2 regions of the Sporolactobacillus pectinivorans genome follow, and region 2 is predicted to be linked to the other one. Evidence: riboswitches for the same ligand, from Rfam matches in the RefSeq annotation. Region 2 holds a riboswitch; the other holds the start of a gene.
The links. Region 2 has a riboswitch for lysine ahead of COP04_RS15285 (aspartate kinase). Riboswitches for the same ligand answer to the same signal wherever they lie in the genome.

Region 1 (15,257 bases), 730 kb from region 2:
ATGGCCTATTTACGTCAGACGATTTTTCAACGGTTTGCACAAAATCAGCATTTAACCATAACGCAAATAATTCAAGAAAAGCAGGAAACACCTGAGGTACATGACGAGTTACTGATTTCTTAGTGGTTTAAAACTTTTGACTGTCCAGCTATTTATAGAACAGGTTAATATCCTTTTCATCAAGAAGATAGTGCATAACTTCATATCTTCCGTTTCCTTCATGTTCTTTTGGCCACAGCTCCCACCCTCTGTCAATCACTTCCGCACGCAATTCATCAAAATCGTCTTCGGCGTCCTCCGCTGCACGATAGGTACGGATGTAAATAAAAAACAGCAGCAAACCGGCTGCTCCAATCAGCCAACTTGACGGTTCACTAATGATCTGAGCAATGCCGTGAAGCGTAGTCAGCCGCTGGTTTCTGACAATAAAGAAATAAAGAACAAAAATGCAGCCGGATACCATCAGAAAAATACCAGCAATAGACTGCCGTTTCTTCCAAAAAGTTTCCTTTTCTTTCCTTTTTATCAGTTCCTGAAGAATCTCAAAAGTCAGAGCCGGAAGCATCCCTTTATCTTTCATTGTATCCAGTGACACGTGCCCACCCCCTCAAATAGGGTATGCATCAGAATACGCATTTAGGACAATCCTGTTTTTTCACCGACCATCCATCGATCAGCCATTTTCTTCTGTGCCGTCACAACAGAACAATTGATGCAGCCTTTCTTTCCAGTCTAATTCCAGAGCGGCCATCTCTTCGTCCCGATCTGTTCTACGCTGAAATTTTTCAATATCGATACCGCACCGGTCACAGCAAAGATCCGGTTTCTGTTCCAGCGTTTCATCAAAGTATTTTAGGCAGGAAGCCCTCCGACAGTCCGTTTCCTGGATCCAGGAACGCATGCGATTCAGGTCTTCAAGCTGGGCTGAACGACGCTTTTCAATTTGTCTGATGCACGGCTCATAAAGCGAACGATAGGGCTGACTTGCCGGTTTTGTTCTTACACGTTCAAGAATAAATCGTGCGGCAGTCTCACTAGCCCCCGCGTGCTGCATCGACTCGATGAAACGGTCAGGTTCTTGAAACGGGTGATACAGCCCTTGGTCAAGCTGACTCAGAACAAATTTTACAAGTGATTTCGAAGGATAATTACTGTCGATCAATGCCTCAGGCAACCGGTCATCTTCCGGCGTATGGAAAAGAACAGCAAGCCCCTGGCCTCCATCTCTGGCTGCGCGTCCAATTTCCTGAAGATAAGCATTCATCGTTCCGGGATAATGGAAATGAACGACAAGTCGGATATCCGGTTTATTAATACCCATGCCAAAAGCATTCGTGCAGCAAAGGACATCCAGTTGACCATTAAGAAACTGATTCTGGATTTTCCTGCGGTCCTCAGGAGTCATTCCACCGTGATAAAAGGCGGTCCGAATGGTCAGGTTTCTTGAAAGGGCTTCAGACAATTTTTCACTCCATTCTCTCCCAGAACAATAGATAATGCCGGGCAGAGCCACTTTTCTAATCAATTCGATCATCTGTCGCATTTTATCTTCAGTGTTTCTCACTTCACGGACAATCAGCGCAATATTTGGACGATCGACGCTCATCAGAAACTGCCTTGCCGATTCCAGATGTAAATAATGAATAATATCCTTTCTAACCCGCTTGTCTGCCGTTGCTGTCAATGCGAGACAAGGAGGCGACCCCACCCTTGACCTGATCTCTGCCAGGTGCAAATAATCCGGGCGGAATTCATGCCCCCATTGTGAAATACAATGGGCTTCATCGACTACAAATAATGATACTGGGACATGCTGAAGTGCCTCTGAAACACGTGGCTGTCTCAGCATTTCAGGGGAAATAAACAAAAAACGCAAACTCTTAAGCTGGTGCAGCACACGCTGTCTTTCGCCGGGATTGAGCATGCTGTTTAGGGTCCGCACTTTGCGCTCGCCCAGACGGCGAAGCGAGTCCGCCTGATCCTCCATAAGCGACAGAAGCGGCGAGACGACCAGCACCAATCCTTTAAGGACATAGCCGGGAACCTGGTAGCACAGTGATTTACCGCCTCCCGTCGGCATCATTGCGAAAACATCCCGACGGTCCAGCAATGCTCCGACAATTTCTTTCTGGCTGTTTCTAAATGCCTTGAAACCAAAAACACGGTGAAGCGTATCTTCAGCCTTGACCATAGGATCATTTGGTTCATTCATTGCCCGGCGCCCCGTTCCCGCATAGCGTCTCTTGCCAATGCCAGCCGAATCTGAAAATAATCCGCCTGATCATTAAGTACATTTTTAATTGGCTTGAGCTGTTTGGTCTGCAGCTGGGATGCCGTCCCGATAATGAGCCGGTTCATAGAATCCGTCAGGAAAAGAGAAACATTAAATTCAGGGATCTTAAGCGTCATTTCAATAATATGATCCTCAATGGTTCCCTTGGACAGCTGCCTCTTTACAGATAGTTCTTCAATCGTCAGCCCCTCTCTAAGACAACGATATGTTTCTTCTGCTGAGTGTGAGAGCCCATTTGGTTTTTTGTCCATCAAACATTCAAGGATTGGAAACAGTGAGGGTGAGAAACAGATCTGGTGCATCAGACAACGAAAAGCGGATTTTGAATCGATCATGAACTGATACCAATCCCTATTAAAAAGCACTGACAATTGAGTCAAAGTCAGTCCGGGCATGCTGTGCCCGCTTAGCTGGGCGCTTAAGAGAGTGGCATCGCTCTGCGGCATTTTTTCAAAAAGGCAATAAAGTTCCTGATGGAGGCCGGCTGCGAGAGTTTTCCGATTGGCATGAAACTCAAAAATAAATTTGCGAACTCCTTCTGTCACACTTGTCCTGCGTGTCACCGGCAAAAAAGAACGGCTTCCATGAAGCAGTTCAGAAAGGGTTTGGACCAGGAGCTGCAGCTTGAGCCAGAATTCAGTTTCGATCGTTATATTTTCTGTATAGCTTAATGCTTTCGGGAATGAATACTTCTGAGCTAACTGCGACAATGTACACTTGCCGGAAGGCGTAAGGATATACTTTTCCTGTTCGCCTTTTAATGCAATGATCCAGCCTCTGTCACGGCATTCATTTGCAAGATTTTCAAGCTGCTCGCGCGCTACAGTTTCCAGAACATGGTAAAGCGGTTCAATATGAAAGAGCGTGCAATCCTGAATAGTCTGTACCGACTGCCTCCCTTTTAGTATGTGGATTAAGCCCGAAAGCGTCCGCTCGCCTTTGATCCGGCCAATCACCTGCAGTATCAGAAAATAACGAAATGACACATGGATACCCCCACGCTGTACAGACATTTTTTAAATCTGAAACTATTCATAATCTTACAGTCATAGAAATAATTCGCTTTCTATTTTATCTGTTTTTCCGACAAGTTTCGATAATCTTTCACACATCGGACCTTGAGAACGTTGAAAATTAAGCTGGTGTTTTTTAAAATAAAAAGTGTAAACTTTGAAAGAACGAAGAACTGTTACGAAGGGAAGCTATTGGTCAGTGGAAAAATATACGATTGTCGATAAAGAAACCTGCATATCTTGCGGTGCCTGTGCCGCTTCTGCACCCGATTTGTTTGATTATGATGACAGCGGACTCGCTTTTGCCCTTCTTGACAGCAACAAGGGCGATGCTGCGGTGCCGGATGAACTTCTTGAAGACCTTGCAGATGCTTATGAGGGCTGTCCCACAGAATCGATCAGGGTCGCGGATCATCCCTTTCACGGTTCACCGGAAAAAATAGCCGAACACTGATTCAAATGGGACAAAAAAGCTTGCCGGGCGGCAGGCTTTTTTTATTTAGCTTTCTCGCGCTTGCTGAAGATTTTCTTCGGGCAAATTGAACTGAAAGGTTGTGCCGTGGCCCTTTCTGCTATTGACGCCGATTTCTCCACCATGTGCATCAATAATGTGCTTGGCAATAGCGAGTCCAAGCCCCGTACCTGATTTTCCCCTTGCCCTCGCCTTATCCGCCTTATAGAAGCGCTCAAATACAAAGGGCAGATCCTCCTCCGCTATGCCCACTCCTGAATCCTGAACCCGCACTAAGAGTTTCCCGGATTTCAGAACAACATTGACTAAAACCCATCCTTTTTCACGAGTATGGCGAATCGCATTATCGATGAGATTTGTCATCACTTGCTCTATTCTGTCAGGGTCAAGCGAAAAGCGGGCATCTTCTCCGAAAGAAGTTTCCAGCCTAAGGCTGATTCCTGCTGTTTCTGCCAAGTTGCTGAATTTATTCACTGTGTGGCTGAAAAAAGAAAACAGCGGAATTTCCCTTCTGTTCAGCTGGAAATGGCCCGCTTCCAACTTTGCGAGATCAAGCAGTTCATTGACCAGACGGCCCAGTCGTTTTGATTCATCCAGAATTATCTTTGCCATATCTACTTTTTCCTGATTAGTTTCCGCGATCCCGTCAATGATTGCTTCACTATAGCCCTGAATCATTGATACCGGCGTACGGAGTTCATGGCTGACATTTGCAACAAATCCCCTTTTCATTTGATCAATATGGCGTTCCTCCGTCATATCCCTGAGAACGGCTACAGCTCCTCTGATCTCTTTGCGGCTATAGAGCGGCGTCATAATCACAACCCAGAACCGTCCCTGTATACCCACTTCACGGATCTGCTGTTTGCGTTCTGATGCGACGCTTTTCAACAGTTCGTTCAGCAGATCCGGAGATGTTGCACCATCATGTTCAAAGGCCCATGAGCGGTTAAAACGGTCAGCCGGCGGATTTGTGGCGATAATCGATCCTTGCCGGTCAAGCAAGAGCACGCCATCAGCCATGTTATTAAGTATTCCGCCCAGCTGCTCCTTTTCGTGATTCAGGGCAGTTATATTCAGCTTTAAATCATTTCTCATTTTGTTGAACGCAACGGCCAGATCACCGACTTCATCCCGGGTCACAACCGGAACATTAATGTCAAAATTACCGCGTGCTACCTGGAGCACCGCTGTCCGCATCCTTCTAAGCGGCGCGCCGATTCGCGTCGATAGAAAAAAAGCGAAGAAAGTTGTAAGAATAATAGCTATTCCCGCACTGATATAGATCAATTTCTTTGATTGATTCATTGCGTTTTGAGCGATTTTCAAGGTTTGAAATACATAAATAGCACCAGTCTCACCGCTTTGGGTGTGAAAGGGAAGGCCTATAATGATCATTCTTTCCTGCGAGTTGCGCCCAGTGGCAAAAGAGCCTTGCTTTTCCACTTTTTTCCCTGAGACCAGCGCTTCACGAAGTAACGGATCTGATTCGAAGAACTTGCGGTTCAAATCCGGAAATCCGTGCAGTGGCTGAGAAAGCCAATAGCGTTTGCCTGAAACCAGCGCGCTGCCTGCCGAATAAACACTGGAAATGTCTGAAACCGAGACCAGTGCCGAACGGCTTCCGTTTTCATTTTCGATCAGCTGCACAGACTTGTCCCCTATTTTTCTCAACTGGAGCTCAGATTGCTGGATATTGCTGTTTTCAAAAAACTGCAGCAGCAAAATGGTCAGGAATACGAGTGCAATCGTAACAATTGCAATGATCGTTGCCCAGAGTTTTGTAATAATGCCATGCCAGATCATGCGTCACTCTCAGCTTCTATTTTATAGCCGACGCCCCATACAGTGACAATCATGTTTGCGGCTTCTTCTGATATACGATTCAATTTTTCACGCAACCGCTTAACATGTGTGTCAACCGTCCGAAGATCGCCGAAAAATTCATAATTCCATACATCTTTCAACAGCTGCTCCCGTGAAAACACCTTATCGGGATTTTGTGCAAGATAATAGAGTAACTCATATTCTTTAGGTGTCAGGTTGACTTCCTGATTCTCGACTTTGACACGGTGCGCATCGTGATCAATCATCAAGTGCGGGAAGACGATCACATTCTTGGCTGTTGTTTCCGTCTCCAGAAACTTGGTCTTTGAAGAACGACGAAGCAGCGCTTTCACCCTCAGAACAACTTCACGAGGACTGAAAGGTTTGACTATGTAATCATCCGTCCCCACTTCAAAGCCCTGGACACGGTTTGCCTCTTCTCCTTTTGCCGTCAGCATGATCACTGGTGTCGCTTTGAACTCACGCAATTTCTCGCAGACTTCAATTCCGTCCATTCCCGGAAGCATCAGGTCAAGAAGAATTAATTCATAATCTTTGTCAAGCGCTTTCTGGAGCGCGGTCTCACCATCGCCGGCCTCATCAATCTGATAACTTTCCCGTTCGAGGTACATCTTCAACAGCTTGCGAATCCTTTCTTCATCATCAACAACCAAAATCGCCGCTTTCTTCTCATCCATCCAATGATCCTCCCGTCAGCCCTATCTGCTTTCTCTCTTTTATCACTTTTTTCGAAGACTTACGTACGCAACCGGTCTGACCCAAATTGATATGATAATGTGTCAATCCTATGTCTTATTTTATACAATTTCTTTAAAAAAAACAGCTTTACTCACTTTTATCCCGGCTCCATTTATTTTTCCTGAACCAATCTGTGCATGAATAAACAGTATCACACAATTATGACTGATCGCGATTAGCCAGATGGTATAAAGTCCGAACTTCATGCGGTTTGAGAACTCGGCTGTCGCCGGGATGAAGCCCTTCCAGGCTGAGGAAGCCATAACGTTCGCGCTTTAACTTTCTGACGTGCAGATGAAGTGCTGAGAACATACGCCGAACCTGTCTGTTCCGGCCCTCATGAATCGTCAGCTGGACAGAAGCGATTCCTTTGCCGCTGTCGTTTGAAATAAGGCGGACTTTTGCTTCCGCTGTCATGCCATCCTCAAGCTTTATGCCTGAGGCAAGCTGCCTTAACTGCTCACTGGTCGGAATTGGATTGACCCTTGCTATGTATGTTTTATCAATTTTAAAACGGGGATGCATCAGGCGGTTGGCCAATTCTCCGTCATTCGTCATAAGAATCGCTCCGGATGTATCATAATCCAGCCGTCCGACCGGAAAAATCCGCTGAGGTACCTGTTTGAAAAAATCAACAACCGTTGTCCGGCTTCTATCATCTATTACCGATGAAATGACCCCCACAGGTTTATACAGCAAAAAATAAACAGGACATTCTTTACCAACCGGAATGCCATTAACAGAAATCTCGTCCCGCTCCGATACTTTTGTTCCAAGCTCAGTTACCGTCCGCCCGTTCACTTGAACTTGACCAGCCGTAATCAGCAGTTCGGCCTTTCTTCTTGAAGCAATGCCCGCCTGAGCAATCACTTTCTGTAATCTTTCCATCCTTTCACCTCAACGTAATCATAACGCGGTCATTCGCTTTTCTCAAGTTTCAATTTTTGTTCACTATTTTTGGAGATGTTTCCAGTTTGCCTTGCCTGCCCCTTATCTTGTTATGGCCACATTAAGTACCAAATATGAGCGTAACAATCCAAATCGAACAAACCACGCCAACGGCATCTGCCAGCAATCCGACCTTCAGCGCGTCGCCGATGCGGTGAATACCAACCGCTCCGAAATAAACAGTAACAACATAAAATGTTGTATCCGTGCTTCCCTGCATGACCGAGGCCAGCCGGCCGATGAATGAGTCCGGGCCGTAGACCTTGATCAGTTCAGACATCAGGCCGAGCGCCCCTGTCCCCGAGATGGGCCTCATCAGTGCAAGAGGAACGACTTCCGGCGGCATACCGATCACCGAAAGAAAAGGCTTGATCGCATGGATCAGCGCATCCATCGCTCCTGACGCGCGGAAAACGCCAATGGCCGTCAGCATACCGACAAGAAAAGGCATGATCGATACAGCAAGAGAAAAACCCTCCTTGCCTCCTTCAACGAAGATTTCATAGGTTGCCGTCTTCTTATAGGTTCCATAAAGAAGGACGGCAGAAATCAAGACAGGAATCAGCCAGATGGAAAGCGTTGTCACAAAGGCCATATTACTTCTTCTCCTTTCGCTTGCGCCGATGATAAAAATAGCGGTCAATAATCAGAGCTGACAATGTCGTGCACAGCGTTGCAATTAGTGTCGGTCCGACAATATCCGCTGGAGAGGATGAATGGTACTGCATTCTGATGGCAAGCACTGTTGCCGGAACAAGAGTCAGGCCGGAAGTATTCAGGGCAAGCAATGTAATCATGGATCTGCTGGGCCTGTTTACATTTCCGTTGAGTTTCTTCAACTCTTCCATTGCTTTGATGCCCATCGGAGTTGCGGCATTACCGAGACCGAATAAGTTGGCAATAATATTGGATAAAATATAGCCCATTGCCGGGTGATCGACAGGCACTTCCGGAAATATTCGGCGAACCACCGGTTTAAAGATAATAGAAAGTTTTTCAAGCAAGCCGGACTTTTCGGCAATTTTCATCAATCCAAGCCAGAAGATGAGGATGCTGGCTAGCCCGATGCAGAGTGCGACAGCATCGGAAGCTGATTTAAAAATGGCATCATTAACCTGATCCATTGTTCCATTGAAGGACGCATATATGATTCCGAAAAGAAAGAGGGCAACCCAGATTAAATTAATCATGATAATGGCTGCTCCCTTCCTGAAATAAATGCTTCAAGCAGGCTGAAGAAAATCTTCCAGAACGCTCTTTTTTCCTTACCCGCTGATTTGTAATAGACCGGAAGCGAATAAATCTGCCGCTGATCAAGCATGACCAGAAGACGGCCTGCCGGTGATGGTGGGGTCCAACTCTTATCCCCGGCCGGCGGTTTGATCAGGATCAGCTTTTTGGTTATGTCTTGCTGTTCATCTTTTGATAATGGGAGATAAATATCCCTTTGCACGTAAAGATGATTCTGATAAAATGGGTCGGTATTCGCCGCCAATTTTCCGCTTCTGACAACTAGAATAGGTTTATATGTCGAAAAACCCCATTCAAAAAGATTCTTGTGATCCAGCCAATCGTCCCCATCATTCAATGTGACCGCAATCAGCGACATATTCCCCTGACTGGCTGTTGAAATAAGTGTGCGCCCTGCCTTCTTGGTAAAACCTGTTTTACCTCCTGTCGCATACTGGTATAGACTGAGCATTTTATTTTTATTTTTCCAGACTCTGACACCTTCTTTATTTGTAGCTGCCGCACGGTATGATCGTGTACCTGCAATTTTGCGGAAATACTGATTTTCCATAGCATATCTGGTCAGTACAGCCATATCGCTGGCTGTTGAATAATGATCAGAATTCTCCAGCCCGTTCGGGTTTGTAAAATGTGTGTCCTGCATACCCAATTCCTGTGCCTTCTCATTCATCATAAACGCAAACCCCTGTTCACTACCGGCTACGGCCTCGGCAATCGCCAGAGAAGCATCGTTACCAGAACGCAGCATAAGTCCATATACTAAGTCTTTCAAATGCAAGCGTTCACCTGCCTTGAGATATAAGGACGAGCCTTCAGTCTTGATGGCCCGATCGCTGACGGTCACCATTTGATTCATTTTTCCTGATTCGATGGCCAGGATCGCAGTCATAACCTTTGTGATACTCGCAATCGGAAGTTTTTCATGACTGTTTTTTTCAAAAAGCTCCCGTCCCGAAGACTGGTCGATCAATACAGCTGACTGCGCAGAAACCGAGGGTCCTTCCCCCCAAGCCTGTCCGGGAAATAACGAAAGCCCTAAAGTAAGGCAAATAAATGCGATTAGTGAATTTTTTAATGCACTCTTCATGGGATATCCCCCTGTCCTGTCAATAATACAAGCATATGCTGGGACAAGGGGTTTATGAGCAAGCTTCATGCCGCACACCGCAATAATATGTTGGGCGACGAGTTATTAATAAAAAAAACTGCCCGATCCAAAGTGGCCGGGCAGGCGTTCTCAAGTTAACTTTTAAGAGCAGGAAGCATGGGAGAGCTATGAAGCTATCAACAGAGCAACTATCTTTTCATAAATTTTTTACAGTTTCCTTGTATTTGTCATAGAAGAGATCATAGGCATCCAACTGCTGGTTTGGCTGCTTCGCTACATCAAGCAGCGGAGGCATTTCATCAAGCGAATGGAGCCCGAAATAATCGAGAAAAGCAGAAGTGATGCCATACAGAATAGCTCGTCCTGTCCCTTCAGCCCGGCCAACCTCTTTAATCAGCCCTTTAACGGTCAGGGTCTGAAGCGCCCGCTCAGACTTAACTCCTCTTATTTCTTCAATGGTCAGCCTTGAAATGGGCTGTTTATACGCAATAATTGCTACAGTCTCCAGAGAAGCCTGCGAGAGCGGTGCCGATTTCGGAATCGCTGCAAACTTTTCGGCATATGCCGCCATAAAAGGTTTTGTTGTGAGCCGATACCCATTCGGAAGGTCAGCGATCATCAGCCCTCTGGACGAATTTTCCTCAAATTCTTTTTTCATTTTCTCAACTATATTGGTTATTTCCTGTAGCGAGCAATCAGGAAGCACTTTGCTGATCTGATCCAGCAGAAGCCCCTCTTCTCCGGTCAGATAGAGAAGCCCCTCAATAATTGAATGCATTTTCTCCGGTGTCAAGTACAGCGGCCTCCTTCCCCAGACTAATAAGAATATCCGCAAAGTTTGCGTCCTGCCTGCAGAAAACTGCATCTTTTTTCATTAATTCCAGCAGTGCAAGAAAAGTGACGATAATATGCAGACGATCTCTCCTTGTAAAAAGCGAATCAAAGTTAAGCGGGTGTCCCGCCCGTTTTAAGTCCCTGATAACGCTGCTCATTTGCTGGCCAATCGGGAGAACCTGACGATCAATTTTAGTATCAAGCGGTTTTTCAAGTTTTTTGCGGATCAGCATTCTTTGAAACGCACGCATCATATCATGGACAGTTGCCCGTTCAGACTTGGGAATGGCCGTCAGATCTTCACTCTCAAACTGGCTCAGATCTTCGGGCTGCTTCGAAAAAAGCAACAGCCTTTCCGACTCATTTGAGCGTAAGGACTGGGCAGCCTCCTTATATTGGCGGTACTCCAACAGCTGCTGCATCAGTACCTGACGGGTTTCCTCAGGATCTTCATACGCTTCTTCCGGAACTTCGTCATAGACCTCGGGTTTCGGAAGCAGCATCCTGCTTTTCATCGCGATCAGTGTTGCGGCCATAACGAGGTATTCACTCGCAACATTCAGCTCCAGTTTCTGCATATGGTGGATAAAATCAAGATATTGATCGGTAATTTCCGCGACCGGAATATCATAAATATCAATCTCAAGTGTTTTGATCAAATGCAGAAGCAAATCAAGAGGACCTTCGAAGGCATCAATTTTCACTTTATATTCCAAAAGCCATCCTCCTGAAATTCATACAATATGCCACTATCATAGCATAGAACACACATTCCGCGAAACTGTTTATGACAATAAACGCTATCAAAAAAAAGATCAAAAAAAAGAAACCGATTATTTACCGGTTTCCTTTATATTCGGTTCCTGAAAGCATTTATCAAAGTAAGCTTTTATCGCCGATGAAGGTTCAATAACCACATCGTTCCCCAGTATCTCCTTCAGGGCAACAATCATTTTTTTACCGATGCCTTCTGTACGATAGGATGGATTGACACTGATGTGTTCAATCACTGCATTCTCCTGATCCTCCATATGAACGCCGGCAACGCCAACAATATCCTCTCCGTCTTTCCACAGAAACAATTGCCAGCCCTCTTCATCCTCGTACTTTCTAATGGTTTGAAGCAGGGTTTTGATCTCTTTCTCTTTCGGGATATAAGATAAAAGCCCCATTGCTATTTTTTCATAATTTTTCTTGTAACGAATCAGCATTTTTGACCCCTCATTACCATGATATAACCAAATAAGAATGAATCACAGCTATGAAAAGCTTTCACGCTCTATATTATAACCAATCTTAAAGAAATGTGCACTTTAATACGTTGAAAACGTGTGCCACATTTAAATTTCACGATCGTTCAATGGGCAGAATACGTCTTTAGCGGAAGATCATTACTAATGAGATCATCATACGTTTCCCTGCGGACAACTAGATCCGCTTCACCATTTTCTACAAATACAACAGCAGGGTTTGGCAAACGGTTATAGTGGCTCGCCATGGAATAGCCATACGCTCCGGTACATAGAACCGCCAGAATGTCACCGCTCCGGCAAGATTCAGGAAGGCGCGACTCCTTAATCAACACGTCGCCGTTTTCACAACATTTTCCGGCGATCGTAACTGATTGATCAGCAACGTCCTTCGCCCTGTTAGCACAGATCGCTGCATAGTGTGCCTGGTAAAGTGCCGGCCGGATGTTATCGGCCATTCCCCCGTCAACTGCGACGTATTTCCGAATTCCCGGAATATTTTTTGAGGCTCCAACGGTATAAAGGGTCGTACCGGACTCACCGATGATCGACCTGCCGGGTTCAATCCAGATTGCAGGAATGCTAAGGGAACGCGCCCGGCTCTCCTCGCACACCGCAGCAACGATACTGTCAATATATTTGCTGAGCGGCAATGGGAGATCTTCTTCAGTATACTTGATGCCGAAGCCTCCTCCAACATTCAGAACGCGCATTGTAAAACCATATGCGTCTTTCCATTTCTCCGCATAGCTGAAAATGATCCTGATCGCGCGGACAAATCCTTCCGTTTCAAAAATTTGTGACCCAATATGGCAGTGCACGCCTTTAAGTATTAAATGCGGCGCTTTCAAAGCCAGGAGAACAGCACGATCTGCCATACCGTTATCCAGATTAAAACCGAATTTGGTATCATCATGCCCTGTCATAATAAACTCGTGCGTATGCGCCTCAACCCCCGGAGTGACTCTCAGAAGAATTTCCATCTTCTGATCCCTTGAAGCACACAGCTCTTCAAGCCGTTCTAATTCATAAAAATTATCTACGATGTCAATGCCGATTTTTGCATCAAGAGCGAGCACTAATTCATCGTCAGATTTATTGTTCCCATGAAAATGTATATTTTCCGCAGGGAAGCCAGCCTTAAGCGCAGTATACAATTCCCCTCCCGATACGACATCGAGAGAGAGTCCGAATTCGTTGACAAGCTGAATCATAGCAATTGTTGAAAACGCCTTGCTTGCGTACGCAACCTGCCACTCCAGCTCCTTATAAGCAGCAAAAGCCGTTTTAAACTGTCTGATCCGTTCCCTGATCAGCGCTGTGTCATACACATAAAGTGGGGTGCCGAACTCATGAGCAAGTTCAACGGCATCCACCCCCCCAATGACAAGGTGGCCTTCAGAGCTGACCGTCTGTGTTCCATGCAATAATAATCTCCCCTTCCCGATCCGTTCCCTCTCCGCCTTCTTATGAAAGTGCATAAAAAAATAAAATAGCAACTTGATTTCGTAATAAGACACAAAGAAGCCTGCACACAAAGTATACAGGCCGGAACGTACACCCAAAGCCCGAAAAGTGCTCCACCGCAAACCATGCAGTGACAGTCCGCAGCCTATTTAACTGCGACCCAGCGCGTCGCCTCCGGAAAAGGCGGGCACTTCGGCAAGTTGACCTTTCAGAAACGATCATGGCTTTTCCAGGCTCCCGTTCCTTACTCCTTCTCCTTGCTCCTCTTATCTGCTTGAAGGATAAAATTTAACTGTAGTTTAGCATGATTCATTTCTAAAGGCAAGTGTCATTTGGATTTACTTTTTGCCGGCTGGCGAGACTTATCCAGAGGGCGGACGATGCTTGGCCTGAGCACTGATGTCGGCAGTGCCCTTCGTATCAGTATATTGTAGAGCCCTATCGGATTGAAGGGAATAAATGGCCACAGATAAGGGGTGTTCAAATTCATGACATGGGATAAATAAATGATCAGTAAGGTAGTGGTCAGCATAAAGCCCGGGACATGAAAAAACCCGACTGCAAGAATCAGAACGATTCTCACAACTTTATTGGCTAGCTGCAAGTCATAGCTTGGCGTTGCAAATCCCCCAATCGCCGCAACAGACGTATAAAGAATAACCTCAGGAATAAATATGCCGGCTTCAATGGCTATCTGCCCGATCAGGACAGCGGCAATCAGGCCTAGCGCTGTCGAAAGCGATGTCGGTGTATGAATGGCTGCCATCCGCAATGCTTCAATTCCGACTTCGGCAATCAGTATCTGAACAAGCAGGGGTATATGATAATGGCTGCTATTCGGTCCAATAAAACTGAGCTGCGGCGGAAGCAGATGTTCCTGAACGAGCAAAAGCCAAAGCGGGACAAGGAAAACAGATCCAAGTACCGCAATAAAGCGCATCCATCTCTGCAAAGCTCCGGCCACTGTAATTTGGCGGTACTCTTCTGCGTGCTGGAGATGATGAAACAGCGTTGTCGGCAAAATCATCACGCTTGGTGAGGTGTCGGTGATCAGCACTACATGCCCTTCTATGATGTGTGCAGCGGCAACATCCGGGCGGCCGGTATAGCGGACCAGTGGAAAAGGGTTCCAAGCCTGTTTAAGAATGAATTCTTCAAGCGCATTATCTGCCATGGGGATACCGTCGACACAGATGGCCCGAAGCTCTTTTCTCAATGTCTCAAGCAGACCGGGATTCGCCACATCTTTCAAGTAGCAGAGACAAATGTCAGTTTTCGACCGTACCCCGATCTGCATCATTTCACAACGAAAATGGGGGTCACGGATCCGGCGGCGGATCAGTCCGGAATCTTCAATAATATTTTCTGTGAAACCGTCCTTTGAACCACGGACCACCTTTTCAACATCCGGCTCCGCGGGCTGCCTGCCGGGATAATGCCGCAAGTCAATATCGAAACCGGTCGTTTCACCATCAATCAGCAGCACAATCCGACCTGTGAGCATCTTGTCCACTGTATCATCGATCGTTGTGATTTCTTCAACCTGATAATGAACGAGATGCTGCTTGATTTCCTGGAAAACATTTTCCGCTTGCTCATTTTCATTGGAAAGACGCATGAACTCGCGCATCATCATAACGACAATGGTCGAATCTACGAGGCTGTTTGTATAATAAATCCTGCAGTCACGTCCCAGAATCATTATTTCACGCTCTCCGACATCGAAGTTTTTCGGACCAATGTCCAGAATTCCCTTCATTTTCCGCGCATTTTCCTCTATGCTGCGATCAAGCGGTTTTTTATCAGTTTGTTTCGGCATGATGATCCTCCCATTTTTCACGTTAGCCTCTTGGCCTGAAAAAGAGTGCAACCAGAAAACCAAACAGAATCGCCGAAGTGATGCCTGCGGATGTCAGCTTGAAAATGCCAATGGCAATGCCGAGATAGCCATGTTCATGCCCTTCTGCCATCGCCCCGTGAAGGATGGAGTGGCCAAAACTAGTGATCGGTACAGTAGCACCGGCGCCGGCAAAGT
Region 2 (15,257 bases):
CTAATCAGCCTTGAGCGGGTTGTACCGATTGATGTCATTTTTGATGAACATACCCATGCGCTGATCATTACCGGTCCGAATACCGGCGGCAAGACGGTTTCACTGAAGACGACGGGTCTGATTACGTTAATGGCTCAGTCCGGTCTGCAAATTCCTGCAGAAGAGGAATCCGAAGTCAGTGTTTTTAAAAAGATTTTTGCCGATATCGGGGATGAACAATCAATTGAGCAAAGTCTCAGTACCTTTTCGTCACACATGACCAACATCATCGGCATCCTCAAAGAAGTCGATTTTCAGAGCCTTGTGCTGTTTGACGAACTGGGAGCCGGCACCGACCCTCAGGAAGGCGCAGCACTGTCGATTGCCATTCTGGACGCTGTATATGGCTGTGGGGCGACAATTATCTGTACGACACACTACAGTGAACTGAAGGCGTATGCGTACGAGCGGAACGGCGTGATGAATGCCAGCGTTGAATTCGATGTGGAAACACTCAGCCCGACATATCGGCTGTTGCTCGGCGTGCCGGGACGAAGCAACGCATTTGAAATTTCGAAAAAGTTAGGTCTCCCCACTGATATCATTGATGGAGCAAGGCTTCAGATCAGCCGTGAAACAAATCAGATTGATAAAATGATTGCTTCACTCGAAAAAAACCGTAAGGCTGCGGAGGTTGAGGAAGAGAACGCTCGTAGGCTGAAACTTGATGCTGAGGAAAAGGAAGCTGCTCTTACAAAGAAACTGAACGATCTGGAGCGCAATAAGGAACTAATTCTCAAACAGGCGAAAGAAAAAGCGGAGCGCGCGGTTAAAGAGGCCCGGCGGGAAGCAGAAGAAATTATTGATGAACTGCGCAGTTACAAAAATCGCGGTCAGGTTAAGGAACATCAGCTGATTGATGCAAAAACCAAACTTTCACATGCGCTGGATGCATTGGATCAGCCGGACAGGCAGGCTGCGCCGGCGGCCCCGGTAAAACACGAACTCGCAGGATTCGCAGTTGGCGACCATGTTAAAATGATCAGTTTTGGCCAGGAAGGCTATATCGTTGAGAAGATCAGTAATCATGAATATCTGGTTCAGGCAGGCATTCTGAAAATGAATGTTGCCGAAAATGACCTGAAGAAAGTGAGAGAGGAGAAAAAAGTGCGTCCTGTCGTCAATGTTCGCACGTCTGGAGTGACGGTGAAACCGGAACTCGATCTGCGTGGTGAACGCTATGAGGACGCCATGCTCAAGGTTGAAAAATATCTTGATGAAGCGATGCTCGCCGGCTTTCCACGGGTCTCAATCATTCATGGTAAAGGAACCGGTGCACTGCGGAACGGGGTTTCCAAACTAATTGAGCGCCATCCGCGTGTGAAAAGTTCGCGGCTTGGCAGCCAGGGTGAAGGCGGCAGCGGTGTCACGGTTGTCGACTTTAAGTGAAAAGATGTTCGTAAGCAGGTTAATGGATTATCTGAACTGGAGATGCTATACTTTGTGACATGAAGCATAATGAATCAATTGAGGAGGTTTATACACAATGGCAATCAATCAGGTAAACGATACAAATTTTGCGGATGAAACATCAAAGGGACTTGTTCTCACCGACTTTTGGGCGACATGGTGCGGGCCATGCAAAATGATGGCTCCTGTTCTCGAAGAAGTGGATTCAGAATTAGCAGATAATCTTAAAATTGTTAAGCTGGACGTTGATGAAAATCAGGCGACAGCCAGCAAATACGGTGTCATGAGCATTCCGACGATGTTTCTGTTCAAAGACGGCGAAGTTGTTGATAAGATCGTTGGCTTCACACCGAAAGAAGCTCTGGTAGACCGGATCAAAGAGCACGTCGGCTGATCCGGTTGTTCCTAGTTAAAAATCTTTACCCGGAGGGGCTGCCTTTTTGGCAGTCCCTTTTTTCTTACCGTTTGTTTAAATGATCGGAAATGGAAGCGACACAGGAGCGTATCAGAACTCAGAAGAATATATCGGAACTCACGCCAATTTATCAGAACTCAGAGGAATATATCGGAACTCACGCCAATTTATCGGAACTCAGAAGAATATATCGGAACTTGCAGATGCTGCGATCAGATTTCTTTTCAATCTTAGCAGTTGAATGTTCCTAAAATCTTTATAATAATAAAAAGAGATAGTTTGTTCGCAGTCGCGGCAAGCCTGATTTTTTATTAGAGGATGAGTAAAAATATGGTGAGTCAGAAAATTAGAGAAAAACTTAGTTTACTCCCGAAACAGCCGGGTTGTTATCAAATGAAGAACAGCCAAGGGCAGATTATTTATGTCGGCAAAGCAAAAAATCTGTTCAACCGCGTTCATTCATATTTCAGCGGATCCCACGATGCGAAGACGCAGCGCCTTGTTGCGGATATAGCCGATTTTGAATATATCGTTGTTTCATCAGAAATCGAATCGCTGCTTCTTGAAATCAATCTGATTAAAAAGTATGAACCAAGATATAACATCATGCTGAAGGATGACAAAAGTTATCCCTATATCAAACTTACTTCAGAAAAGTATCCGCGGCTGATCATCACACGGAAAGTTAATCGAAGGAGCGGCAAATATTTTGGACCGTATCCGAACGTGACGGCGGCGAATGAAACAAAACGGCTGCTTGATCGGCTTTATCCGCTGCGTAAATGCCACACGCTGCCTAATCGTGTCTGCCTTTATTATCATATCGGCCAGTGTCTGGCCCCCTGTGTCAACGACATTCCAGCCGAGACCTATCAGAACATGGCAGAGGATATCACCCATTTTCTGAACGGTGGCTATCAGGATGTCAAAAAGATTCTGAAGGAAAAAATGCTGAATGAAGCGGAACAGCTCCATTTCGAGAAGGCAAAAGAGTTCCGTGACCAGATCCAGCACATTGAAACGGTTATGGAGAAGCAGAAAATCGTCTTCAATGATCTGGATGATCGCGATGTTTTCGGCTATGCCTTTGACAAGGGATGGATGTGTGTTCAGGTTTTCTTCATGCGCCAGGGAAAACTGATCGAGCGGGCGGCTTCCATGTTCCCGTTCTATCAGGAACCGGAAGAAGATTTTCTGACATTTATCGGACAGTTCTATTCACACCAGAATCATATTAAACCAAAGGAAGTTCTAATTCCGGATCATGTCGATCAGCAGCTTATCGAACAGATGCTTGGCATCTCGGTCCTCCAGCCGCAGCGTGGCCGGAAAAAAGATCTCGTCAATATGGCGATCAAAAACGGGCAGATTGCGCTCAAGGAAAAGTTCGCATTGATTGAACGGGACGAGAAACGAACGGTAGGCGCCGTGGAACAGCTGGGAGAAGCTCTGGATATGCTCGCACCGCGCCGAATCGAGACATTCGATAACTCAAATATTCAGGGCGCGGATCCTGTATCGGCGATGGTGGTGTTTGAAGACGGGCGTCCGAAGAAAAGCGACTATCGCAAATACCGGGTGAAAACAGTAAGTGGGCCGGATGACTATGCGACGATGAAGGAAGTGGTTCGCAGACGTTACTCCAGACTGCTTAAGGAAGGAGCCGTCCTGCCCGATCTGATTCTGATCGACGGTGGCAAGGGTCAGTTGTCCGCCGCCATTGATGTTCTGGAAAATGAATTCGGACTTTATATTCCGGTCTGCGGTCTGGCGAAAGATGATAAGCATCGGACGGCCCAGCTGGTGGCCGGAGATCCGCCGTCATTTGTTCCGTTGGCGAGAAACAGCCAGGCTTTTTATCTGCTGCAGCGGATACAGGATGAGGTGCACCGCTTTGCCATTACTTTTCACAGACAGGTACACCAGAAGGAAATGCTTCACTCGGTTCTCGACGATATACCAGGCATTGGCGCGCAGAGAAAGCAGGCGCTGCTCAGAAACTTTGGTTCAATTAAAAAAATCAGGGAAGCGAGCAGTGAAATGCTGAGAGAAGCAGGATTGCCACAGAAAATCGCTGAGACCGTTAAGAAATATTTGGACAATCCAACCTGAAAAGTGTTGTCTCTTAATCACAGTTCTGCTATAATTCACATAACTTAATTTTTTCAAATATCTGAAGTGATAGAGGAGCAGTCTTCATGAGTAGGCCGCGCGAGAAGGATGAGATTCACTGACCGCGGATTAAAGGGGACACTGCCGAAGTAGGAAATGTTTCATCACGTTTCCGGGCTGGATCTGCATTGAACAAGTGTAGGGCTGTCACACGAGCGAAAGTGTGGAGAACTATCTCAGCATGCTGAAAAAGATTGTCTGTTCAACAGCGGGGAGATGCTCGCTGTTCTTTTTATCACTGAAGGGAAAAAAGCAAAGGTGTAGGCTCTTTCAAAGATCGTCCCGCAGATGGTACAGAGAGGATGGGGAAGAGCAGCGGTATTTATTTGCCGTTCATAATCTAAAGGAGCGAGTGAAGAGTGGCTTTAACAGTGATGAAGTTTGGTGGAACATCGGTGGCAACGGTTGAACGACTGCAGAGGGTAGCGGAAAGAATTATTAAAAAGAAAACGGCTGGCGACCAGATTATTGTCGTTGTGTCGGCAATGGGCAAAACAACGGATTCACTGGTGAGCATGGCGGGAGAAATTTCGGACCGGCCGTCGAAACGTGAGATGGATGTGCTCCTTTCTACCGGTGAACAGGTGACTATTGCCCTTCTGGCCATGGTGCTGATTGAACGCGGCTATGATGCGATCTCGTATACGGGCTGGCAGGCGGGGATCAAGACGGAAGATGTCCATGAAAGCGCAAGAATCAGCTCTATTGACACCTCATTGATCCGTCCGCAGCTGAAAAAAGGAACGATAGTGATTGTTGCGGGCTTTCAGGGTGTGACTAACGCCGGAGAAATCACGACGCTCGGGCGGGGCGGTTCGGACACATCGGCCGTTGCGCTGGCCGCTGCTTTCGGTGCGGCTAGGTGTGAAATTTACACAGATGTGACTGGCGTTTTCACGACTGATCCGCGCTACGTAAGCAAGGCGAGAAAGCTTAAAGAAATCAGTTACGATGAAATGCTTGAAATGGCTTATCTGGGTGCGGGTGTACTCCACCCGCGCGCTGTCGAATACGCTAAGAACAGCCACATCGAACTGGTTGTCTGCTCCTCATTCTCTGAAGAAGAGGGAACGGTGATTAAGGAGGAAGTATCAATGGAGACGACTAAAACAGTCAGAGGACTTGCTTTTGAAAAAAATGTAACTAAGATAACACTGCTCGGACTGCCGAATAATGTTAGTGCAGTATCGCGTGTCTTTGATGCAATCGCTGCCAAACACATCAATATTGATGTCATTGTCCAGAATGTACTGGATGAAGCAAAGACGAGCCTGTCCTTTACAGTTGACCGGGATCTGCAGAATGAAACGCTGGATGTTCTGCGCACGCAGGAAAAGGATCTTGAGTTCCACCAGTTGATTTTTGAATCAGAACTGGCCAAAGTATCGATTGTCGGCTCCGGCATGGCTTCCAATCCTGGTGTCGCTGCACAGATGTTCCACGCATTGGCTGAGAACGGCATTAAAGTTAAAATGATCAGTACATCGGAGATCAAAGTTTCAACAATTATCGATGAAGAAAACTTGCTCGAAGCACTTGAAACACTGCATACGACCTTTCATCTCGCTGAAGAGGAATCAATCAGCCTTTAAAATTGAACGGAATAAATAATTAAGGCCAAGGCCCCAAGGGTGTGTGATCCCTTGAGGCCTTTTTTGAATTATGTGGAAAAATAAGATGGAAACCGCGAAATACCAAGCGTGTTTAAATAGATCTCGTCTGGTCGAAAAAAAAGCCGCAGCCTGGCTGAATTTTCCAATCTAAATCTAAAAAATATTGACCGAATCGGTTTATGGGAATATACTTATCTTGTAAACCGATTCGGTCAATGCAAACTGTGAGGTGATTTTATTGAATAAGTTTATGAGTTTGCCCTTAGAGAAACAAAATGCGATTGTCGATGGAGCGCTGATATCCTTTGGCACGAACGGTTATAAAAAAACATCCGTGAGTGATATCGCCGCAGCCGCCGGAATCTCAAAAGCGATGGTTTTTCATTACTTTGGTACAAAAAAGGCACTGTATTTATATTTGATCGAGCTGAGCGGGACTACTTTCATGGATGAAATAAGTAAAAAGCTCGATAAAAGTGTCACTGATTTCTTTGACAGAATCAGGCTCGCTGGTGACATTAAACTTGCGGTGATACAACAACACCCGGGAATGCTCTCTTTTTTCAAAAATATGCTTCATGAGAACGATAGTGAAGTCAGGCAGGATATCCGCAATCTTCTTGCCGATTTGAATGTCGTGAAATTCCAGGAAAATGTCGTTTTTGAAGACATGGATACTTCAAAATTCAAAGACGGTGTTGATCTGAAACTGATCGTCAAAATGCTGACGTGGATGTCCGAAGGGTATTTCACTGATATAACGGGCAATGCGGATGCGGACTTAGAGGCTATAGATGTTTTTTATAAAGAATTCCTTGACTGCCTGACTTTGCTTAAACAAGTCTGTTATAAATGATCATCCGGGAGGGGACCACTCATGAACGTCATTGAAATTAAAAATCTCACAAAACAGTTTGGCAAGGCGAGAGGCATTATTAATGTGAATTTAAATGTCGAACAGGGTGAAATATTCGGCTTTATCGGGCCGAACGGAGCAGGAAAATCAACGACGATCCGGACACTGCTGGGGCTGATTCACCCGACGAACGGAAGTGCAACCATTTTTGGAAAAAGCTGCTTTGATCATCCCGAAGTGAGGCAAGAATTAGGCTATCTGCCTTCAGAAGTTTTCTATTATGATAACATGAGGGTGATCGATCTCCTCAAATATTCTGCCAGTTTTTATAAAAAGGATTGTACAAAACGGATCCATGAACTGGCGGAAGCTATGAATCTTGATCTGAAAAAGAAAATAAACGACCTGTCGTATGGCAATAAGAAGAAGGTCGGCATCGTGCAGGGACTGCTTCATGAACCTAAACTGATCATTCTTGATGAACCGACTGGTGGTCTCGATCCTCTGATGCAGCAGAAATTTTTTGAACTTATCAGAGAGGAAAATCAGAAAGGCGCGACCATTTTCTTTTCTTCTCATATTCTCACTGAAGTTCAGAAAATGTGCGATCGCGTTGCTTTCATCAAGGAAGGAAGAATCATCAAACTTGAAAAAATTAGCACTCTGCAGGAGAACAATTACAAGAGGATCAGTATTGAGGCAAGATCCGGGATCAGTTCCGAGGATTTTCAACTTGACGGTGTGAGCGACTTCAAAGTCAAAGAAAATACAGCAAAGTTCATCTATAAAGGCAACGTCAATACAATTATTCAAAAAGTTGCCCGGATGGACCTTCTGAACATATCTATTGAAGAGCCTGACCTTGAGGAAATTTTCATGCATTATTACGAAAAGGAGGGCTGATCAACATGAATATGTACCTTCACGAACTGAAATCACTGAGGAAATCAACCATCGTGTGGACGATCGTCATCATTGCACTGGCGGCACTTTACCTATCTGTTTATCCGGGTATGGTCAAAGATGCGGAGGGCTTTAAAAAATTGCTCGGCAACTACCCGGCACCAGTGAGAGCCATGCTTGGCATTAATCTTAACTATATTACATCAATCGTTGGGTTTTATTCGATGATTTTTTCTTTTATTACACTGTGCGGGGCCATTCAGTCTATGAATCTCGGTGTTTCCATTCTCTCGAAAGAATCGAGGGAACGGACGGCAGATTTTCTTCTGGTTAAGCCGGTGTCGCGTCCGGCGATCGTCACGGCAAAACTTCTGGCTTCGCTGACGATGATCCTTGCACTGGACATCGTCTTTTACGCCGCTTTGTCCATTATGGTTCACTTCATAAATACGGGCAGTTTCGATGAGAAGATTTTCTTCCTGATCAATTTAACGCTGCTTTTTCTCCAATTCATGTTCTTTGCGATTGGTTTGGTTATTTCTGTGTTGTTCAGTAAACTTAAGTCTGTGCTTCCGATCTCTCTCGGTGTCGTACTCGGTTTCTACATGATCGGTGCACTGATTTCGACTGGAAAAAATGATGATGCGGCCAGATACCTCTCGCCCTTCAATTACTTTAATGTCACGAATATCATTAAAAACGCAAATTATGAAGCTTCATATCTGATTACCGGAGCAGTCATTGTTATCGCGCCTATCGTGGCAAGCTATATCATTTATTCCCGAAAGGATATCCATGCCGTGAGCTGAATGGCTTACGGGACTGACTTAACGAGGAGGCATGATGATGAATATCTTTCTGAGAGAACTGAAGGCTAACCGTAAAGCCTTGATCATCTGGAGTGTCTGCATGTTTCTGGGAGTATTAAGCGGCATGAGCAAATATACAACTTATTCCTCCGGCGGTGCAGCAAGCCAGGCATTGACCGAATTGCCTCATTCGATGAGGGCGCTGTTCGGAATGGGGTCGTTCAATGTCTCAACCATGAGCGGTTTTTTCGCATTCCTGTTCTCTTATATTGTACTTGCAGCTGCCATACATGCTGCATTGCTGGGAAGTAGCATTATCGCAAAAGAAGAGCGCGATAAAACTTCGGAGTTCCTGATGGTTAAACCTGTTTCACGGACAGCAGTGATTACCTCAAAACTTCTTGCAGCACTGGTGAACATCGTTGTCATTAATGTTGTGACGCTGCTTTCCTCATTCTTTCTGGTTGCCGCTTATAATAAGGGAAAAGATATTTTCGGTGAAATAGCCGTGTTCCTTCTGACAATGTTTATTGTTCAGTTAATCTTCCTGTCACTGGGAGCCTTGCTTTCGGCCTTTATGAAGAACCCGAAAGCTTCAGGATCTCTGGCCACCTCGATTCTGCTCGGTTCGTATGTAATCTCTAAAATCACGGATCTGGCGAATCATCTCGATTTTCTGAATATACTCTCGCCCTTCAAATACTTCAGTTACACGGACATTGTGAACGGGGACGGACTCAGCCTGGTTGTTGTGATCCTCACTCTTTTGCTTATTGCTGCTTTTTCTGTATCAACGTACTTTTTTTATCGGAAAAGGGACCTGAATGTTTGATAGAAAACTTGCGGCAGTGTCACTGATCTTTTATCGAATCACCAAAAAGGCACCCGAATCCGAGTGCCTTTTTGGTGTATGAGAATGAGTTTTAACGTAACTGACGAGAAGTCTTTCCCTTCTCTAAGGACTGAACGCTAAGTAGAGGGTCGTTCACTGGCTTTCCAAATTTACAATTCTCGTATATGAGTGAATGGTAAAGAAGTAGTAGCCGAGATAAATCAAGGTGTAGGCGAGCATGCATACCCCAACCGGCATCAGAAGGCTCTGGTCCAGCATCTTCGACAGCGCGGTGAGGGCTACGATGCTGTGAACAATTCCAAGAACAAGCGGCAGGGCGAAGACAAAGCCGACCTGTTTGGCAACGGCTTCCTGGATTTCCTTCCTTGTTACACCAATTTTTCGGAGTATGCCATATTGCGCCTTCTCCTGTTCTGCTTCCGTCAGCTGTTTGAAGTAGATAATGCTGCCGGTGGCAAGCAGGAAAACAAGCGCGAGGAAGGCGCCCAGAAACATCACCAGTCCGTATGCAGACATCATTCCATGATACGAGTCGTAATAGCTTCCGATTGAAAAAGTAGCGGACATAATTAAAGGATTTAATTTCGCAGACAATTGCGCCGTCAGCGGACCGGAATGACCGGGATCGGTTATATTGATCTGGGTTACGGTGAGCGGATGGTTACGCTGCTCCAGTTGATTGAACTGGGCATCGGAAACGACAATGGTAAAATTGGCAAACGGGCTGTTCAGAACGCTGTAGGGTCTGTAACCGATAAAATGAAGCGTTGTATTTTGTCCTGTTGTCGTATGAATGCTTCCGGTCTTTCCTTGAAAATCTGGCGAAAATTGGTTGCTGTAATATCTGTCCAGTATAAGAGCGTCACTGGAATTGAGTCTGGCAGGGTCTTTTAATCCTATAATCTTCTCAAGTTCATTGAATGAAGACTTGGAAATAAGTGTCAGGAACTGGGGAGAGATAGGCGATTTGAATCCGTTCAGTCTGCCTGTGACCGGGATCATGCGCACCGCTGTTTGATTCAAAATCCGATGACGGCCTTCAGCTTTAACCACTTGTTCAAAAGTGTTATCCGCTTTGGTCTGATCCCCTTTTTGAGCCATGTAAGCGTAGCTGAACGGCTTGGATTCTTTTGTGTATTTTCCGGTTTCATAATAGAGGCTGAAGCTTGTTCCGACGGCACAAAGCGTGACGGCACTCAGCGTCGCAATCACAGTCAGCACTCGTGCATTCCCCCGGATGCGATAGAAAAGCTGAGCGGTGCTGATCATATTCATTCCCCGGTAATAGTGCGTTTTACGCTTTTTGGACTTCTTTAGAAAATAGACGGTCAGTGAACGGAACAACAAAAAGGTCCCGGTAATGATGCAAAATAAAATAATCAGGGCGACCGGAAGAAGGCCGAGATGCCAAAGCCTTGAATTCAGGCTCTGCAGTGCCATCCAGTAACCGCCTGCAATCAGCAACACAGCCAGTAACGCCTGAATCGCAGACACTTTAGGCGCTTTCTCTCCTTCCTTTTCTGCATGAAACAAATCGATTAGTTGGAACCGATAAATCAGCCGATAGCCATCCAGAGAAGTCAGCAAGATAATCAGAAGAAAAACAGCGGTCGTTTCCAGGACCGCTTGCGAAGAAATCGAAAAACGGACATGGACTGCCGCGTCCATCAGTTTCATCAGGATCATGACAAAAAACTTGGACAGCAGCATGCCGATCAGCATACCGATTAATAGTGACAGCAGCCCTAGAATCAGATTTTCATAAAAAAGCATCCGGCCGATCTGTTTCTTTCGCAGACCGAGCAGGGCGTAAAGCCCGACTTCCCTTTTTCGCTGCTTGGTAAAGAAACTGTTCGAATACCATATAAAAATCGATACGAAGATAATCAGGACAATCGAAGCCGCTTTAAATGATGTATCGATTTTGACTGAGGATGCCTGCGCCACCTGATGATTAAACTGGATGGAGACGAAGGTGAAGAAAATCATTACGCTGAAAATCATCGAAGCGAAATAAAGAAAATAGCGGTAAAAGTTGCGTGACATATTGCGGCGGGCGAGATTAAATAATGTCACTTTGCCCACCCCCCAGTGCGGAAAGGACATCGAGGATTTTCTGAAAATAAACTTTGCGCGTCAGATCGCCCCGATCCAGCTCCGTAAAAATTTCACCATCCTTAATAAATAAAATCCGGTGGCAATAGCTGGCAGAGAAGGCATCATGTGTGACCATCAGGATTGTCGCGTTTTCTTCCACGTTCATCTGCGCCATCATCTGCAGCAGCGCAGTCGCCGATTTCGAATCCAGCGCGCCCGTCGGTTCATCGGCAAAAATCAGATCGGGGCTTATGATCATCGCTCTTGCTGCAGCAGTGCGCTGTTTTTGTCCTCCGGAAATTTCGTAAGGAAACTTGTTTAATATCTCCTCCAGGCCGAGTTTTGCAGCGATGCGCTGCACACGGCTGACAATTTCAGTTGCATTGGCTTTTGCCAAAACAAGAGGGAGCGCAATATTCTCTTCGACGGACAGGGTGTCCAGCAAATTGTAATCCTGAAAAATAAAACCGAGCCGTTTTCTACGGAAAGTAGCGAGATCCTGTTCGTTCATTTGGACAATGTCTGCACCGTTAATCGTTACGCTTCCTGATGTCGGCCTGTCGATCGTTGACAACGCATTTAACAACGTGGTCTTCCCGGAACCCGATGGTCCCATAATGCCGATAAATTCGCCTTTAACAATTGTCAGATCAATGCTTCGGATCGCCGTATAGGTGTTGCCCTTCCGTCCATAAATTTTCTGAATCCCCTTTGCTTCTAACAGTTCACTCATAAATTAAGAACCCCCGTTTCTATTCATTGCGGCGGCCAGGACGGCCTAGTGCCGAACATGCCGCAGGACGCGGCGCTTATGTTCGGACCTTACACTTATGATTGTAAGCTGCAAAACAGGGCGGTTCCCTCGATCTATCTTACAATTGGGTACTGCTGCCTTACATTCTTGTCACATTGAATGTTCTCTTGCGACTCCCGTGTAATCTATGTTATTCGGGAAATCCAGGATAACCGTCGTTCCCTTGCCTTCTTCCGACGAAATTGAGATGTTATGCCCCAGCTTCAGCGCCAGTGTCTTTGCGAGATACAACCCGATACCTGTTGAATGACGCGCTTTCCTGCCGATTGCACCGGTAAACCCTTTCTCAAAAACACGCCTGATATTTTCAGGACTGATGCCCCGGCCGTTATCTTCAATGATCAGCCGGTTTCCTGAGCTGTATTTTCTTCCGCTGATCCTGACCCTGCCCCGGACATCTGTGTATTTTAAGGCATTAGAAATAAGCTGATCAATGATAAATTCCAGCCATTTTTTATCGGTTAAAATTTGTAGATCCAAGTCAGAGAGCGCCACACTGATTTTTTTTGCAATAAAAAGCTTGGCATATTTTTTGAGCACAGGATTCACAAGATCATGGAACGCGTACTCACTGATAAAATAGTCGTTTGAAAAACTGTCCGTACGTGAGTAATACAGTGCCTGCTCGACGAAGTAGTCAATCTTTGAAAATTCATCTTCCAGTCTGTCAAGAATCTGTTCCTGAGACTGCCCTTCGTTATGATTGATCAGCATCTTTCCGGCTGCGATCGGCGTTTTCACCTGGTGGACCCATGCCATGACGAAATCTTTGTTTTCTTCAATGCTGTGCTGCAAATCTTGAACCTTCTGTCGGTTGTCCCGCTCTATTTTGTCCAGCAGTCGGCAAATTTTTTTCTGCCCGGCCGTTTTTGGGGCAGGCATAGCGGTCAGCCGATACCCGGACAAGGCATTCGCTGCCTGTACCAAACCTGACAAAAAGCGGCTGCATCTGAGAAAATCAAAAAGCAAGTAGAGCAGAAATAAAAAAAGGACCACGGCATGCAGATAGATCAGGTTGCCGATTCTCAACCGGACAGAGGGTTCCAGATAAAGGAAAATCGTAATGAATACCATAGCAGCTATGTAAAAAATAAAAAGAAACACACGGTCTCTTATATATTCTGTCACTCTCACTCCAGCAGATACCCTTGTCCTTTCTTTGTTTTGATCAGTGATTCAAGTCCGATTTCCGTCAGTTTCTTCCTCAGACGGACAACATTGACAGTCAGCGTGTTGTCATCCACAAAGCTTTCATCCTCCCAGAGCGCCCTCATGATTTTATCGCGTGACAGCACTTCTCCTGCGTGCTTCATCAGCATATAGAGAATCCTGAATTCATTCTTTGTCAGATCGATCTGATGATCGTGATAAATAAGGCGGGAATCTTTCAGGTTCAGCACGGTGCCCCCGTACCCCAGAACTTGCGGCTCATGATCTGGATAAGAGTAGGTACGTCTCAGCAGCGCGTTGATTTTAGCCATCAGCACATCCATGTCAATCGGCTTCTGAATAAAATCATCGCCTCCCATGTTCATGGCCATAATCTTGTCCATCCGTGTATCCCGTGAAGAAATAAAGATGATCGGAACTTTGGAGATTGCACGCAATTGCTGACACCAGTAGTAACCGTCAAACGCTGGCAGATTGATATCAAGAAGGACAAGATGGGGCTTGCAATTGATGAATGCCTGGATGATGTGATCAAAGTCAGCCACGCCAATCCCGTTGAAACGCCACTTTTTCAACGTGTCGATGATTATTTCTTTCATTATCGGGTCGTCTTCTACAACAAAAATGGTAAACATGGGAGCCCCCCTTTACCTTTCAGCTTTGGAACGGTTTGAATATGATTAGTCAAAATGCCGGACAGATCGCCCGGCATTTGATGCGCTTAATTACCCTTTCAATTTTTGCCTGTTATTCTGAATCCGATAGGTCCTCAACAGTATCCTGTGCATCCCATTTGACAAGAAAAACCACCTTTTTGGCGCGGCCCGTACGCACCTCTGTGTAGGCCTCAGCAATGAAACCATGGATCTTCTGGATCTGTTCGGCGATAAATCCGGCCTCCATTGTGAACTGCACGGATCCGGGATTATCTTTAATTCTCGATTCTATGAGAGCTGAATGGCATTCGAAAACCATTTTGCTTTTTCCTTTTTCAGTTAATTCAAGGTTTCCCCAGCCTGCCTGTTCAAAGAAAACCGCAATTTTTTCCTCGTTTTCAAGCGGATGCAGTCGTGCCAGTTTGCGACCGGCCCAATACAGGATCGATGCAGTCTCTTTTCCAAGCAATTCCGGAATCAGCTGATTTCTGATTAATTCATAGCCAAAGGCCGGAACAGTGGTGTCTCCATATTGTTCGGGCTGCGGACTGGTTTCTTTTTTTGTCATCTCTAAATCCCTCCACGCACTATTATATCTTTTTTTATCGCCATTCACTATGAAAACATAGAAGATAGCGTTTTCAGCTGAGAATTGACTCTGAAAAATCCGGGGTTTACAATTAATTTGAAGTGATTGTGGTTATATTTATTCGAAGCAAATGACTACAATCTATATGTACTATAATTAAATAAAAGCGCTATCATCCATTGGAGGGGGAGGAGAAGCATGGCTGATCACGATTATGCCAATCACCGATTGCATTCTTTGTTAGGAGTCATACCGGTCGGTTTATTTCTTGTTGTTCACCTGACAATTAATTATCAGGCGACAAAAGGGCCTGCGGCTTTCAATCAGGCAGCGTCAATTATGGAAAGTTTGCCGTATCTGCTTTTTCTGGAGATCGTTCTGATTTATTTGCCGATCTTGTTTCATGCTGTTTATGGTGTTTACATCGCGTTTACTGCCAAAAATAATGTCGGAAATTTCAGCTTTTTCAGGAACTGGATGTTTCTGCTCCAACGGCTCTCAGGACTGTTTCTTGTAATTTTTCTAGCCTGGCATGTCTGGCAGACAAGAATAGCGATGGCGCTCGGCACGCCCCTCAATTATGAATTGATGGCTCATATTCTTAGCAATCCGGGAATTATTATTTTTTATATTATTGGGATCTTGTGTGCCGTCTATCATTTTTCAAACGGTCTCTGGTCGTTTGGTGTGCATTGGGGGATTCTTGTCTCGCCAAAGTCCCAGAAAATAGGAACTTATGTCACGCTCGTTATTTTCGTGCTGTTGTCTTATGTCGGTATACGGGCGCTGTTCGCGTTCATTTAATCTTACAGACTATCAGGCTAGTGTTCGAAGGGATGACAGAGAGATTCACCGCTGATC

Region 1: linked by a shared signal. The riboswitch ahead of lysA (diaminopimelate decarboxylase) and the one ahead of COP04_RS15285 (aspartate kinase) in region 2 are both predicted to bind lysine.

The regions. Positions count from the first base shown of each region.
Region 1 is NZ_NXGA01000001.1:2,366,552-2,381,808, forward strand. Features, by position in the region: gene COP04_RS11345 (transposase) at 1-123, shown strand, start outside; gene COP04_RS11350 (DUF2663 family protein) at 149-595, opposite strand; gene COP04_RS11355 (RecQ family ATP-dependent DNA helicase) at 674-2,212, opposite strand; gene COP04_RS11360 (YpbB family protein) at 2,209-3,279, opposite strand; gene COP04_RS11365 (ferredoxin) at 3,506-3,760, shown strand; gene COP04_RS11370 (ATP-binding protein) at 3,806-5,584, opposite strand; gene COP04_RS11375 (response regulator transcription factor) at 5,581-6,303, opposite strand; gene COP04_RS11380 (pseudouridine synthase) at 6,524-7,252, opposite strand; gene COP04_RS11385 (spore maturation protein) at 7,374-7,907, opposite strand; gene COP04_RS11390 (nucleoside recognition domain-containing protein) at 7,909-8,502, opposite strand; gene COP04_RS11395 (D-alanyl-D-alanine carboxypeptidase family protein) at 8,499-9,650, opposite strand; gene scpB (SMC-Scp complex subunit ScpB) at 9,868-10,464, opposite strand; gene COP04_RS11405 (segregation/condensation protein A) at 10,433-11,221, opposite strand; gene COP04_RS11410 (GNAT family N-acetyltransferase) at 11,339-11,716, opposite strand; gene lysA (diaminopimelate decarboxylase) at 11,863-13,236, opposite strand; lysine riboswitch at 13,321-13,498, opposite strand; gene COP04_RS11420 (spore germination protein) at 13,551-15,041, opposite strand; gene spoVAE (stage V sporulation protein AE) at 15,064-15,257, opposite strand, start outside.
Region 2 is NZ_NXGA01000001.1:3,096,681-3,111,937, reverse strand. Features, by position in the region: gene COP04_RS15300 (endonuclease MutS2) at 1-1,428, shown strand, start outside; gene trxA (thioredoxin) at 1,526-1,843, shown strand; gene uvrC (excinuclease ABC subunit UvrC) at 2,195-3,976, shown strand; lysine riboswitch at 4,039-4,218, shown strand; gene COP04_RS15285 (aspartate kinase) at 4,396-5,628, shown strand; gene COP04_RS15280 (TetR/AcrR family transcriptional regulator) at 5,879-6,505, shown strand; gene COP04_RS15275 (ABC transporter ATP-binding protein) at 6,527-7,408, shown strand; gene COP04_RS15270 (ABC transporter permease subunit) at 7,414-8,217, shown strand; gene COP04_RS15265 (ABC transporter permease subunit) at 8,255-9,049, shown strand; gene COP04_RS15260 (ABC transporter permease) at 9,203-11,146, opposite strand; gene COP04_RS15255 (ABC transporter ATP-binding protein) at 11,133-11,900, opposite strand; gene COP04_RS15250 (sensor histidine kinase) at 12,072-13,109, opposite strand; gene COP04_RS15245 (response regulator transcription factor) at 13,112-13,786, opposite strand; gene COP04_RS15240 (YslB family protein) at 13,899-14,375, opposite strand; gene COP04_RS15235 (succinate dehydrogenase cytochrome b558 subunit) at 14,595-15,200, shown strand.